DNA from 3 places in the Paenibacillus sp. FSL E2-0177 genome. Region 3 is predicted to be linked to each of the others. Evidence: predicted binding sites of a transcription regulator. Region 3 holds the regulator's gene; each other region holds the start of a gene.
What was found. The regulator Rex, encoded in region 3, represses fermentation and respiration genes when NADH is low (regulators of the CRP and FNR family bind a similar motif). The targets are predictions, from matches to a motif close to TTGTGAAATATTTCACAA.
Positions count from the first base shown of each region.

Region 1: MHI25_RS30655 (cytochrome ubiquinol oxidase subunit I) is a predicted target of Rex. The motif match lies at 3,068-3,085, and genes of this name have one in related genera.
Region 2: MHI25_RS04065 (flavocytochrome c) is a predicted target of Rex. The motif match lies at 1,712-1,729, and genes of this name have one in related genera.

Region 1 covers NZ_CP150307.1:6,887,538-6,892,188, reverse strand. The annotation lists gene MHI25_RS30680 (MBL fold metallo-hydrolase) at 1-173, shown strand, start outside; gene MHI25_RS30675 (hypothetical protein) at 142-348, opposite strand; gene MHI25_RS30670 (trypsin-like peptidase domain-containing protein) at 737-1,984, shown strand; gene MHI25_RS30665 (cold-shock protein) at 2,404-2,604, shown strand; gene MHI25_RS30660 (cold-shock protein) at 2,697-2,924, shown strand; gene MHI25_RS30655 (cytochrome ubiquinol oxidase subunit I) at 3,147-4,550, shown strand; gene cydB (cytochrome d ubiquinol oxidase subunit II) at 4,537-4,651, shown strand, end outside.
Region 2 covers NZ_CP150307.1:899,263-903,913, reverse strand. The annotation lists gene MHI25_RS04080 (aminoglycoside phosphotransferase family protein) at 1-4, opposite strand, end outside; gene MHI25_RS04075 (VOC family protein) at 39-428, opposite strand; gene MHI25_RS04070 (hypothetical protein) at 570-1,457, opposite strand; gene MHI25_RS04065 (flavocytochrome c) at 1,941-3,464, shown strand; gene gnpA (1,3-beta-galactosyl-N-acetylhexosamine phosphorylase) at 3,547-4,651, opposite strand, start outside.
Region 3 covers NZ_CP150307.1:4,715,936-4,720,586, forward strand. The annotation lists gene MHI25_RS21035 (amidohydrolase) at 1-1,021, opposite strand, end outside; gene MHI25_RS21040 (redox-sensing transcriptional repressor Rex) at 1,008-1,661, opposite strand; gene dinG (ATP-dependent DNA helicase DinG) at 1,792-4,651, opposite strand, start outside.

The DNA.
Region 1 (4,651 bases), 2.2 Mb from region 3:
AACGGACCTATTTGGCGCATTTAAGCCGGGATCACAATATGATGGATTTGGCAAAAATGTCGGTACGCGGCGCAATGGAGGATCGGGGCTGTTTTTTCAAAGATAGTGAGTTCAGACTGTGTGATACGTATTATGATCAACCTACGCCATGGGATAAGCTGAGCCAGTCATAAGCTGATCAAGTTCAGCGGTCTTGCGATCTAATTCTTGGCGGGAGATTAGGCCTTTTTCAATCATCAATTCGATCATTGCGCTAAAGGCAAGGGTCATGTGGTAGTGTTCATCCTTTAAGTCACCAAGCTTACCGATAAACTCGACTAAATCCATACTTGTTGAAAAAGAACTCATAATTAATCCTCCTTTAATAGTGTGAATATATAGTGTAATTAGAACTGAAAACTGTAAAAAATTCGCAGGTGTTTTAGCTGAGGAAAATCCCGAATTGCAGGTTGCCTGTGATACAATTAAAAGCGTGATGAGCAAAGCTAAAATTTTAGGGACACTTCTATTTTATTGTAGTCTTTTAAGTTGCAAAATATTCCTAATAGAGAAGATATATTAAAAGATTATCATAATCTAACGATTGATCGAAACTCTTGTGGGGTTAATGGATAAAGTGAAACTTTTTAGTGATATTTGGAGTCTAATGGTTACAGAGGTTTGGTTCGGACGTGGTTGCTATAGGTTCAGGTCTTACCAACAGTGAACGCTTGGCAATAGAAGGGGGAGATTTTCGGTGGGATTGTTTGATGACGATTTCTATTCAACTAAAGTTTCGCGGTCCAGAGGGGATGAAGCATCAAAGGGATCGTTTGCTAATCGTAGACATTCTGTACGCAGATCGCGTAAGGGTTTATCTACTTGGCAAATATCCGCCGTTTGCTCCTTAGTCAGCGCTGTGGTGGCAGTTTTGTTATTCAGTATGTTTACAGGCCAGATGAGTCATGAGACTGCTCAGAAGCCGGTTGTAGCAACTGGAAATGTTGCCCCAAGCAGTAGTGATCCATTTGACCGGATTATTCAAGCTGCTGCCACGGTTCGCCCTGCAGTAGTAAGTATTATCAATCATAAAGAAGATAATGAAGAATTAAACATTCTGGATGAGTCTGCACTAGGCTCAGGAGTGATCTATAAAAAGACAGGGAATAAAGCATTTATCATTACCAATAATCATGTCATTGAAGACTCCGGTAATCTCGAAGTAGTTACAGTGAACGGAGAGACTCGTAAGGCAACACTCGTTGGAACGGATAAAGTAAGCGACATTGCGGTACTCTCTATTGATGCCAAAGGAATCGATACCATCGCGCAGCTCGGTGATTCCTCTAAGCTTCGTCTAGGTGAAACGGTCATTGCTATCGGTAATCCGCTAGGACTTGGTGATACATTGACCTCGGGGATTGTTAGCTATACTGAACGGATGGTCCCCGTATCCCTTAATCAGGATGGAGTATATGACTGGGAACAAGAAGTGATACAGACCGATGCGGCGATTAATGAAGGAAACAGTGGCGGCGCATTAGTGGATCTGGATGGCAAGGTCATTGGAATTAACACAATGAAGATTTCAGATACGGGTGTAGAGGGTCTGGGTTTTGCAATTCCTGCGAATCATGTGATAGATATCGCTAATGAGCTGGCTGAAAAAGGACATATTGCCCGTTCGTACTTGGGTGTATATTCAGTTGATTTGAACAATCCGTACGTTCCACTAGCAGAAGATCAACGCAATGAATTGAACCTGCCGAACAGTGTTAAGGATGGAGTAGTTGTTCTAGAAGCCGTTGGCCCTGCGAAGGAAGCTGGACTGCAATTCAATGATGTCATTACCAAATTTAATGATCAATCAATCATATCTACCCTTTCTCTTCGCAAGTACTTATATAATCATACGAAGATCGGTGATGATCTGAAAATTACTTATTATCGAAACGGCGAGGCCAAACAGGCAACAGTTAAACTTCTTGAAAAACCACAGGAATAATATGCTGGAAGTCGGTATATAATGATATAGCAGTTACGACAAGTAGAGCGGACTACCCCTTCGATTCCGAGGGGGTACCTTCTTGAAAAAACGGATGAAAGTAACGTTTTTGGAAAAGCTATTTTTCTAAAACCATGATAATTATGCCAGAAAAAGGATCTATTTAGGGAATAAACACTAAGTGGCAGCCCTTACATTGGAAGGTAATACTTATTAGGGCAAAACCGGATATATTCGGATGCTTGCTTGCCTTTGCTAATCAGGTGTGGTAATATGATATCAATCATACATTTAGTCCCTAATTCTCGCATTGAAAAGGGCTGTCATATTTGGTAATACAACCTTTTTCAATGTGTGAATTTTTTCTTTGTTTGAAGATAAAAAGAACATATTAATTTAAATTTGTGGAGGTAACACACATGCAAACAGGTACAGTTAAATGGTTCAACGCAGAAAAAGGATTCGGATTTATCGAAGTTGAAGGCGGAAGCGACGTATTCGTTCACTTCAGCGCAATCACTGGCGACGGCTTCAAAACTTTGGACGAAGGCCAACGCGTTGAATTCAACGTTGTTCAAGGCAACCGTGGACCACAAGCCGAAAACGTTGTAAAACTGTAATAATAGAAGAAACCGTCCCAGCTTGTGAAAGTTGGGACGGTCTTTTTATATCTAGTTACTCACTATTGACTTACAGGATGGGAGGAACGGCAATGAACTACCGGAAGAAACCTTTGGAAGAAATACCGGAAGAAAATACCGCAATTTGGGCATGTACCAATGAGGGATGCAACGGATGGATGAGGGATAATTTCGCATTTGAACATGCGCCTTCTTGCCGTCTATGTGACTCTCCAATGGTTCGCAGCACGAAGATGCTACCCCAATTGCTTAATTCGAATGGCGATCTCAAATCGCTGAAGAAGGGTATTTCCATCTAACCAATACCTAAATGAGTCAAGCATTTAATAGAACGACGAACCACTCAAGACGGGTAAACCGTCTTATTTTTTTTGCTTTCTTTATGCTAAATTGTGATCTTTGTCACAAATCATTTGAATTTCACCGTTAAATGACTATCTTTATGTGACATTTATCACAAAAAGAAGTTTAAATTTTTGACAGAATATAATTAACGAAAAGGGGAGAAGGAAGGGACAAATATGGATACAGTAATGCTGTCGCGTATACAATTTGCGTCGACGACAATATTCCACTATTTCTTTGTACCGGTATCAATCGGACTAGCGCTCTTGATTGCAATCATGGAGACAATGTACGTTAGAAAAGGTAATGAAGAGTACAAAAAAATGGCGCAGTTCTGGGGAAAGCTATTCCTCATCAATTTTGCAGTAGGGGTAGTTACAGGGATATTGCAGGAATTTCAGTTCGGGATGAACTGGTCCGATTATTCACGTTTTGTTGGTGATGTATTCGGGGCTCCACTTGCAGTTGAGGCATTGGCAGCCTTTTTTCTGGAGTCTACTTTTATTGGGATATGGATATTCGGTTGGGATAAAGTGTCCAAGCGAGTACATTTACTGTCCATCTGGCTGGTAGCATTCGGTACGATGTTATCTGCATTCTGGATTCTAGCGGCTAACTCTTTTATGCAGCATCCTGTGGGTTTTGCGATAAATAATGGACGTGCAGAAATGAACGATTTCTTCGCGCTTATTACGAACGGACAATTGCTGGTTGAATTCCCACACACCGTACTGGCTGCTTATGCAACAGGTGCTTTTCTTGTAACAGGTATTAGTGCTTATAAAATATTGAAGAAACAAGAGGTTTCTTTCTTTAAGAAGTCTTTTCAGATTGCAGCCATCGTAGGGATTATTTCTTCTATTGGTGTAGCTGTTGCTGGTCACGCCCAAGCGCAATATTTGGTTGAAACTCAACCAATGAAAATGGCAGCTTCCGAAGGACTGTGGGGTAAGAGTGGTGACCCGGCACCTTGGACCGTATGGGCAAACATTGATCCAAAGAATCAAATTAGTAGTGGAGAATTTCAAATTCCTTATATGCTGAGTTTCCTTTCATACAGTAAATTTTCCGGTGAAGTTAAAGGTATGCTTGAGCTGCAAGCGGAGTATGAGCAAACCTATGGCCCCGGTGACTATATTCCACCTGTACGTACGACATTCTGGAGTTTCCGGATCATGGTTCTAGCAGGAACGTTAATGATTGTATTGGGAATGTACGCTATGTACTTAATGTGGCGCAAAAAAATGGACCGTCCGAACACTTGGTTTATGCGGTTTATGTTATGGGGCTTGTTGCTTCCTCCGATTGCGAATACAGCCGGTTGGGTTATGACCGAATTCGGGCGTCAGCCATGGACGGTATTCGGACTGATGACAACGGAAGACAGTGTGTCGCCTAATATTACAAGTGGTCAAGTTCTGTTCTCCGTGATTTCTTTTACAACGATTTATTTAATTCTAGGATTAGTGTTGGTCGGATTGTTTATTAAAGTGATTAAAAAAGGTCCTTATGCAATGGATAACGATCACGGCGATTCGAATGATCCATATAACGAGGAGGGTTCCCATGATATCTCTTAATGAATTGTGGTTTGTGCTGATTGCAGTTCTGTTTATAGGGTTCTTCTTCCTGGAGGGTTTCGATTTCGGCGTAGGGATGGAAACACAAATTCTCGCTAAAA
Region 2 (4,651 bases), 3.1 Mb from region 3:
TCAAAAATGGGTCTTCCTTTCGGATGATTGTATAGACTCTATGATTCTTCTGGAATGCCCGCTACGATCTCAAGCAAATTTCCTTCTGGGTCAGCTACAACAGATTCACGCAACCCATAGGGCTGCGAAATAGGTTCTTTTACAGGAGTCGCTCCTGCCTTTACCAGACGCTCAAATTCCTTGTCAACGTCCTCAGGTGAGGGAACGCCAAATGAAATTTCCATAGTCCCGTTTATCCCTCTGGGATAGGTTAGCTGTGACATATTCAGTGCATCCCGCTGACACAAATTAAAGAATACACCACTCTTCAGTTGAACCCCGGTAAATACGCCACCATCCCATTCTATAGCTATTTTCATGACGTCACGATAAAAGGTAACCATCTTTTCCATGTCTTTCACAAAAAAAGTGATCGCGCCGATTTCCATAAAATACACCTACTATTCTAAAATATTCCTTTTACGGTTATAGAAATAGTAACATAGGCTTTAAAATTATGAAATGAACTATAAAATAATAAAAAGCCCTGTAGAAACTCTACAGAGCTTAGTTACTGGGCAAAAGTATTTTTACAAATAACATAAAATAGATTGTTCTATCCAGTACATAAATACAGTATCCGGGCTTTCCTTTTCAAACTTTTTCATTTTTAAATACATATCCATTCCATCAGAAACATCATGCCATAAATCCGTAAATACAAAATCATATTTTTCCTTAGACATATGTTGTTCTGCATATTCGAAAGCATCTGCTTGGATAAGCCTGATCTTGTGAGCATTACTGAATTGTGGCAGTACATATTTATTAAATAAATCAATGACATCTTGATTTTTTTCAACAACCGTTATGCTTTCAACATTAACTTTTTCAGAAACCATATAAGCATAATAGCCAAGTCCAAGCCCAAATGTAAGAACATTCCCAAACGCTTTATCAACAGCTTCTTTCATTGTTTCTATTTCATTTGGTGTGATCGTCATCCATATTCTTTCATTCTCCAAGACAGCCGGGAACATGAATTCAGTTTGAAAAAAACCAACCTGAGGAATTTGTCTTCCCTCTTCTGTCCGGATGATATCATTGCAAACAAAACCTTCAAAAGGTTTATATTTTTCATATTTTAATTCACTATTATTAATCTTTATAGTTGGTATCTTGATATTTTTATAATATGGATTGTCATAATATTCATTTGCATCAAGCTTATGAAGCATATTGCTAAAATATTGGTTGAACAATTCCTTATCATCAACATTATCAACCGTATCCATCCCAAAAGCAGCAGCCAGCATTAAACCAAAAGCGTATTCATAAGATACACCACAGTTTACGATTTCTTCAATTTCTTCTTTGTTAATAAAGTCGGGGGTATTATTCAAATAGCGGCTTAGTAAAGCAAACACTTTATAGTTATCTTCTTTTACTTTTTCTTTTATTACGTTATTAAATTCCATATTCTCACCTATTAATTAGAATTTGTTTCTATGTCTCATGTTAGTCTTTCCAGATTGACTAGTAGGCAATACTCTCATTTTACCATTTAAAAATCCAGAAGAACAAAAACCGCTTTACTAATCCGTGACAGTTACCACTTCTACAGTGAGAAAATCTCACGCCAAATCTTCTAGTTATATGGTTTATGGTCCATTTTCCGCCTAATCCGCTCAATATTTCGTTACCCTATGTTAGAATAGACGACTTGTATAATTTGTGAAAACTTTCACTAATAGTCATGATTGATGGTATACTTAATAAGAAGATGAACTAAAGAGAATAACGATGGAAACTGTGGACGTAACCGTAGAAGATTTGAAGTTAGGAGAACAACAGCGACGCGCGCGCTTCTCCACTTCCAACTCCCTCTGATACTTCCTTTCTTTTTTGTCGGGTTCTTTTGGTACATCTTAATAGAGAAATATAAAAGTGGAGGGTTAACAATGAAAAAGAAAGCAGCTGGTGCTCTGAGTCTCGTCCTCTCTGTCATGCTCGTTATCGCAGGTTGCGGTAATGGAAACGACATGGTGAACGAGAGCAAGAGTAATAACAACGAGAAAAAAGAAGTTGAAGCCGTCTCCGGGGCATCTGAAGCAAGCTACACACCATTCGATCAATTAAAAGATAAATATGATATCATCATTGTCGGTGCGGGTGGTGCGGGAATGTCCGCGGCGCTTGAGGCCAAAGAGAAAGGCATGAACCCTGTTATTTTGGAAAAAATGCCGGTTGCCGGCGGGAACACAACCAAATCCTCTTCGGGGATGAACGCTTCTGAAACGAAATTCCAAAAAGAACAAAACATTGAAGACAGCAATGATTTATTTTATGAAGAGTCATTAAAAGGTGGCCATGACACTAACGACAAAGAAATGCTTCGTTTCTTCGTTGATAATTCCGCGAGTGCGATCGATTGGCTGGATTCCATCGGAATCCGCTTGAACAATATCACCATTACAGGCGGCATGAACGAAAAACGTACACACCGTCCTGAAGATGGCTCTGCTGTGGGACAATACCTTGTCAAAGGTTTAGTGAAAAACGTACAAGAGAAAGAAATCCCTCTTTTCGTGAATGCTGATGTCAAAGAAATCACTGAAAAAGATGGCAAAGTAAATGGCGTCAAAGTCCTCTTTAACCAAACAGAGGAAAAAACAATTACGGCAGATGCTGTCGTTGTAACCACTGGCGGATTCGGTGCCAATATGGATTTGATCTCCGAAGTAAGACCTGACTTGGAAGGCTACGTTACTACTAACCAAATCGGCAGTACCGGGGACGGCATCAAGATGATTGAGAAACTCGGCGGCACAACCGTCGATATGGATCAAATCCAAGTTCACCCGACTGTGCAGCAAGAAAAATCCTACCTCATCGGCGAAGCTGTTCGTGGGGAAGGCGCTATCCTTGTTTCCAGTGAAGGTACACGGTTCACCAATGAATTGGATACCCGTGATAAAGTAACAGCTTCCATCAATACACTGCCTAATAAAGCAGCTACGCTGGTCTTTGATTCCGGTGTTAAATCCCGTGTGAAGGCTATTGAACAATATGACAAAATGGGCTTCGTGATTCAGGCGGATTCCATCGAAGCTTTGGCCAAAGAAATCGGTGTTCCAGAGGATAAGCTGGCAACAACGCTTGATACTTGGAACAGCGCCGTTAAGAATAAAAAGGATGCCGAATTTGGCAGAACTACAGGAATGGACAATGACCTGTCCACTGGTCCTTTCTACGCTATTAAAATTGCTCCTGGGATTCACTACACCATGGGTGGCGTGAAGATCAATACGAACACAGAGGTTCTAAATAAAGACGGTGAAGCTATCCCTGGTCTGTTTGCGGCAGGCGAAGTTACAGGCGGCTTACACGGACAAAACCGGATTGGCGGCAACTCTGTTGCAGAAATCATTATTTTTGGTCGTCAAGCTGGGATCAAATCTGCTGAATTCATAAAAGCAAAATAAGTAGATAACGATACTATAGGCCTCACAGCAAAAAGCCCAAGCATCGGCAAGTTAGCCGCTGGCTTGAGCTTTTTTAATGGGATTAATCGCCAATAGTTCGGATAATAGTATCAAACGGATCTAATTCCAGGGTTTGTTGTCCATATTCCGTATCGATCGTAGTTTTTTGAAGCTGGTCGCTATTGTTAATCACGACGAGTATTTTACTTTCTGGATAATACGCACACTCTGTATATAAATTATCCGTAATATACTTTGTGTCCTTTAACTCATTCCCTGCATAACGAATCACATTTAACAGCAATCTTGTATTCTCAAAGCTTAAGGTGAAAGAAGGCAGGTAGATCCCCTTTCCTTTACCAAAGGCATGCGCAGACAATGTTATCATCCCACTCTTTTCACACAATACCGCCGCTGAGCCATCCGTAAGATAGATGTTATTTTTAGGTGTTATGCTGGCTCCTTCAGGCACTAAACCTTGCTCATCTCTAGCCTCAAATGTCCATCTTCCATGAGCTACCTTGGAGCCTGTATCCTCATCCAGACCTAGCACATGTGCCATTCTGAAAAAGCTGTCATAACCATCAAGCGCCGAAGGCTGATTGATACCTATAAAAGTACCGCCCTCATAAACCCATTCTGTCAGTAAGTCCACGCACTTATGGTCACTCCAATATTCTCCACCACTCCATGCTGAACCTGCCGAGCCGGCATTGATCACTACATCACACTCTTGTAATACTCCCTTACGGATATCTTCAAAATCAATGAACTGCACCTCAACCGGCAACCCGGACAAAGCCTCGTTGATATGAATCAGATCATGCATATACGTTTCATGGAAATGCCCGGACAAGGTCCACGATCTCAATTTGCCCCAAGCGTGCAAAATGGCTACCTTCGTCTTAATGTGATACGGTTTGCCTTTATGATGCAGCTCTTTAATTTCTCTGAATTCATCCGCGATCTTTTCGATATAATCACAAAAATCCGGATAAGGCTCTACAAGATGCAAATATCCGCCCAGTCCAATCCGATCTATAGGCTCTCTGAGCAAGGCGCGCCGGATATTAATCCAATACTTTTTGGCATCGAGCGTAGGGTTACCTCCCTCCATAAACGTAGGAAGCCCTCCCAATCCAACCGGAAATAAATAGGGATGCAGCCGAATCTCATGGGTATCTACT
Region 3 (4,651 bases):
TACGCAGAGCCTCTGGAGCTGGAACAGCCGTTGGATCACCGCTGACACCCTTATGAATGAGAGCTGCAAGCCGCATCTCTTCAAACATATCCAAGTTATTGTTGCTTGCCGCGCCATCCGTGCCAAGAGACACCTTCACACCAGCTTTTAGAAGATCAGTAACCCGAGCCACTCCGCTAGCCAGCTTCAAATTACTGCCCGGATTATGAGATACACCCACATTATGGCGAGCCAAGATCTCAATCTCTTCATCATTTAAATGAACACCATGTGCAACTATCGAGGGACGTGTGAACATTCCAAGCTTCTCTAAGTGAGCTACAGGACGCAACCCGTAATCCGCCACATTTTGTTCCACTTCACGTTTCGTTTCGGACATATGCGTATGCATCGGTAAATCCAGATCATGCGCTGCCTGCACGAACTTAACCAGGAAGTCCGGAGGGCAAGTATAAGGGGCGTGCGGCGAGATCATAGTAGTAATTCTACCTTCAGCCTTTCCATGCCAGTTACGGGCAAAAGAAATCGCTTCCGCAAGCTTGTGATTCTGTACATCCTCTGGACATAAGCCGATCACACCACGCATCAATACGGAACGGATACCTGATAACTCAGCTACCTCGGCTACTCGGTCCATATGATCATACATATCGAGGAAGGTCGTAGTTCCACCCTTCAGCATTTCCAATACAGATAAGGAGGTTCCCCAGTATACATCATCACCGGTGAACTTTTCCTCCATCGGCCACATCTTCTCCTGAAGCCACACTTGTAGCGCTAAATCATCTCCATATCCACGCAGCAAAGACATCGCCGCATGACCATGTGTGTTTACAAGTCCAGGCATGAACAGCAGACGGCTGCCATCAACCACTTGCACTCCAGCTTCCATCTGAGGCTCTTCTTTTCCTATGTAAGTGATTAAATCATCTTCAATAGTCATATATCCACTCAGAACCGGCTCATCCGTTCCCGGAGTCAGAAAATACCCGCCCTTAATTATCGTTTTATTGTTGTTCATGTTCGCTTTCTTCCTTTCCATCCCGCAAGTAATAAGCAAGACTTTGCAGATCAGTTGTAAAATCAGCTGCATGCACCCGGATATTCGGTGGTGTCTTCAGAATCACAGGGGCAAAGTTCAAAATCGCTTCAATCCCAGAAGAAATGAGAATATCTGCTACATTTTGAGCTTCTGAATCAGGTACGGTAATAATGGCAATGCGAATACCTTGCTCACGAATTGTGCTGCCTAGTTCATCCATCGGTTGCACAGTAAGGGAGTTGATCTTACGTCCAACCTTAGGAGCGTACGAATCAAATATAGCCGTGATTTTCATAGTATCTTTGAGATATGCATTGTAATTAGACAAGGCATGTCCGAGATTACCTGCTCCAACTAAAGCTACATTAAGCTGTTGATCCAGCTTCAGGATATGACGGATTTTCTCAATAAGATACGTTACATCATAGCCGATACCTTTTCTGCCGAAGTCACCAAAATATGCTAAATCCTTACGAATCTGTGCGGGATTAAGATCAAGCTTTTGTCCAAGTTCCTGAGAGGAAACTGTTAATATTTCGCGATTCTGGAGATCATTCAAAAAACGCAAGTACACAGGCAGTCTGCGAACAACGGCTTCTGATATTTTATCCGATTTCATATTTTTCCTCCTAAAAATAGTAATGTTCTTGTGAAAATCCATATTCAAACGTCTACCTCTCCTTATTAAGGACGGTACTGTAACACACCGCCCTTAAGGATAAGGAGGAGCTAAACTGAAGACGAGCGTTTTAAGAAGCGCCGCCATCCTCTAGCCATTCCGCTATGCGAGGGACCATTTGATCAGTAAGCATATGCTCCATTTTGGGACCAGGCAATGAATAAAGGAAATACTTCCCGTAATGAGATTCAATAACCCTTGTATCATAAACAATAACTATTCCGCGATCCTGCGCCGTGCGAACCAGTCTTCCGAATCCCTGCTTAAAACGAATAACCGCTTGAGGAACAGATAATTTCATGAACGGATTCTTCTTCTGGGCCTGCAATAACTCCGACTTCGCTTCCGCCAACGGGTGATTCGGTGGTTGAAACGGAAGTCTCACGATGGCCAGGCAAGTCAGTGCTTCACCTGGAATATCTACACCTTCCCAGAAGCTGCTCGTCCCCAGCAATACGGATGCTGCACTGTCCTGAAAGCGGCGGATCAGCTTGCTCCGGCTGCCACCTTCCACGCCTTGACCAAGCACCGTAATCTCTTGTGAGGCCAAAGCCTCTTTAAGCGGATCATATACCTGACGCAGCATTTTATAAGAAGTAAACAGAACCAGCATCCGCCCACGTGTTGTTTTAGCAGCTTCCGATAATGACTGTACGAGTGTATCGACAAATCGAGCATCGCCCACACTCCCCTTCACACTAGGAAAATCACGCGGTATAACTAGCAGTGCCTGCTCGCGATACTTAAAGGGAGATGGAAGGAGTGAGGTCATTAGACGTCCCTCTTCTACAGCTTCGTTAAGTCCGAGATTATCAATCATAAATTGAAAAGATTTATCTACAGATAGCGTCGCCGAGGTAAGCACGATGCTTTTTTTCTTATCGAAGAACAACTCTTTAAGCTGGCTGCTAACATCCACAGGGACGGCATACAGCTGTAGTGATTTGCTGCGGTAATTTCCATTTGCCTCCAGCCAATATACTACATTATCGTCATTCAGCCCCATAAAGAATCTTACTTGCTCACGTATGGAAGCCAAATCTTTAAATAAACCGCTAATATCAGTAACAAGGCTGTCTGCTGAGGATTGGCTTTCCTGGTCACGCATCTCGTTAAGCATTTTATCACCCTTACGGATGATGTCGCTTAACGTCAGATTCATAGTGTTCTCTAGCGCAACCAATTCATCCCAATCCTTCGGCTTACGGGCGGGAAGCAACCGCATAACCAGTTGTCCCGCTTCTCCTGCCCCTGCATCACTGCGTTCCGGCAATAGGCTGAACAGCTTGTCGCTGAGTGCATCCCAGGTTTCTTTGACGGTAAGCAGATCCGGGTAGATCCGATCGATGACTCCGCTCCATTCTGAAGCCTCTTCACTGCCTGACGACTGTAATATCTGACGCAGAGCAGGAAGCTGTCCGTTTCGGCTATCTTTATACAGTCGCGATAACGTGTGTGCCACAGTGAAATGCTTCATATGCATGCCAAGATGTTTACCAGCCACATCTTCTAAATGATGTGCTTCATCAATGACAAGATGCTCGTAAGCCGGAAGCAGCTGGTGCCCAGCCTTAACATCTGCGAATAGCTTGGAGTGGTTCGTAATAACCACGTCAGCAATCCCAGCTTCATGCTTGGCCCTATGATAATAACATTTGCGGAACCAAGGACAAGAACGGCCCAGACAGGAATCGGTATCGCTTGCCACCGTCTCCCAGAAGTCACCGCCCCGGCCGCTTAAATTCAGCTCTTCATCATCCCCTGATTCACTTTGAGTGAGCCATACAATCATCTGAGCGGCAGTAAGCGCATCTTCCCTTGGGCTTATAAAGTCCTTCTTATTAATTTTATGCTCAAACTTACGCAGACACAAATAATGCCCTCTTCCCTTAAAAATAGCAGCTTTAAACGGAAAAGGAACTACCTGCGTTAACAAAGGGATATCCCGCTCGCGCAATTGGTCCTGCAGATTAATGGTATGAGTGCTGACCATGACTTTTTCATTGGTGCGAACGCTTTGATAAATGGCAGGCAACAAATAACCGAGCGATTTACCGGTTCCTGTGCCCGCTTCGATCAGTAGGTGTTTGTCTTCGGCAAGTGCCGTCATCACCTCATTGATCATAATATCCTGAGCTTCCCGGCTTTCATACTGCGGTAATGTGTCTTTAAGTCGTTTGGTTACTTCGTCCATATAATCAGTAAAAGATAAATTCGCTAGCGGATTCTCAGCATGCTCATCTCTAGGTGGCGCTAACTCCGTCCAATCTCCTACTGCAAGCGCTAATTGACGATAGAAAGTCAGATCACCTTCGGGCTGTAGCGTTTCCGCTTCCCGCTCTCGCAGCAGACCATCAAAGTACCAGCCCAGATCACTATCCTCTTCGGTAAACAGCTCACAGAGTCTCTGGATCGTAAGCAGCGGCAGCTCGTAGAGCTCCTCCAGACATTTCAGCAGCACTAAAGCAGTCGCAAGTGCATCACTATCTGCCTGATGCGGACGATCATGTGTCACTCCAAAATGAGCACTGACAGAGCCAAGTTGATAAGATGTGAGCGAAGGAAAGCAAATTTTCAGAAAATCAATCGTATCCAAAATCCGCCCTTGAAATGGCAAATAACCACAACGATCTAAAGCATTTTGTAAAAAATGGAAGTCGAAAGCGACATTATGCCCTACAAGCACAACATCATCCAAGAGCGGAACAAGCTCCATCATCATCTCATCCAGCTCAGGCGCATCCTTAACATCATCATCGGTAATCCCCGTCAGACCTGTTATAAAAGGAGGAATCGGCGTTCCGGGCTTGACATAGGAACCATATACCCGGGAGATGGACCGGTCTTCTTCTATAATTGCAAGGCCAACCTGGATAATTTCACCCACGGATTGGGTTCCTGTTGTTTCAAAATCAAGCACGGCAAATTTC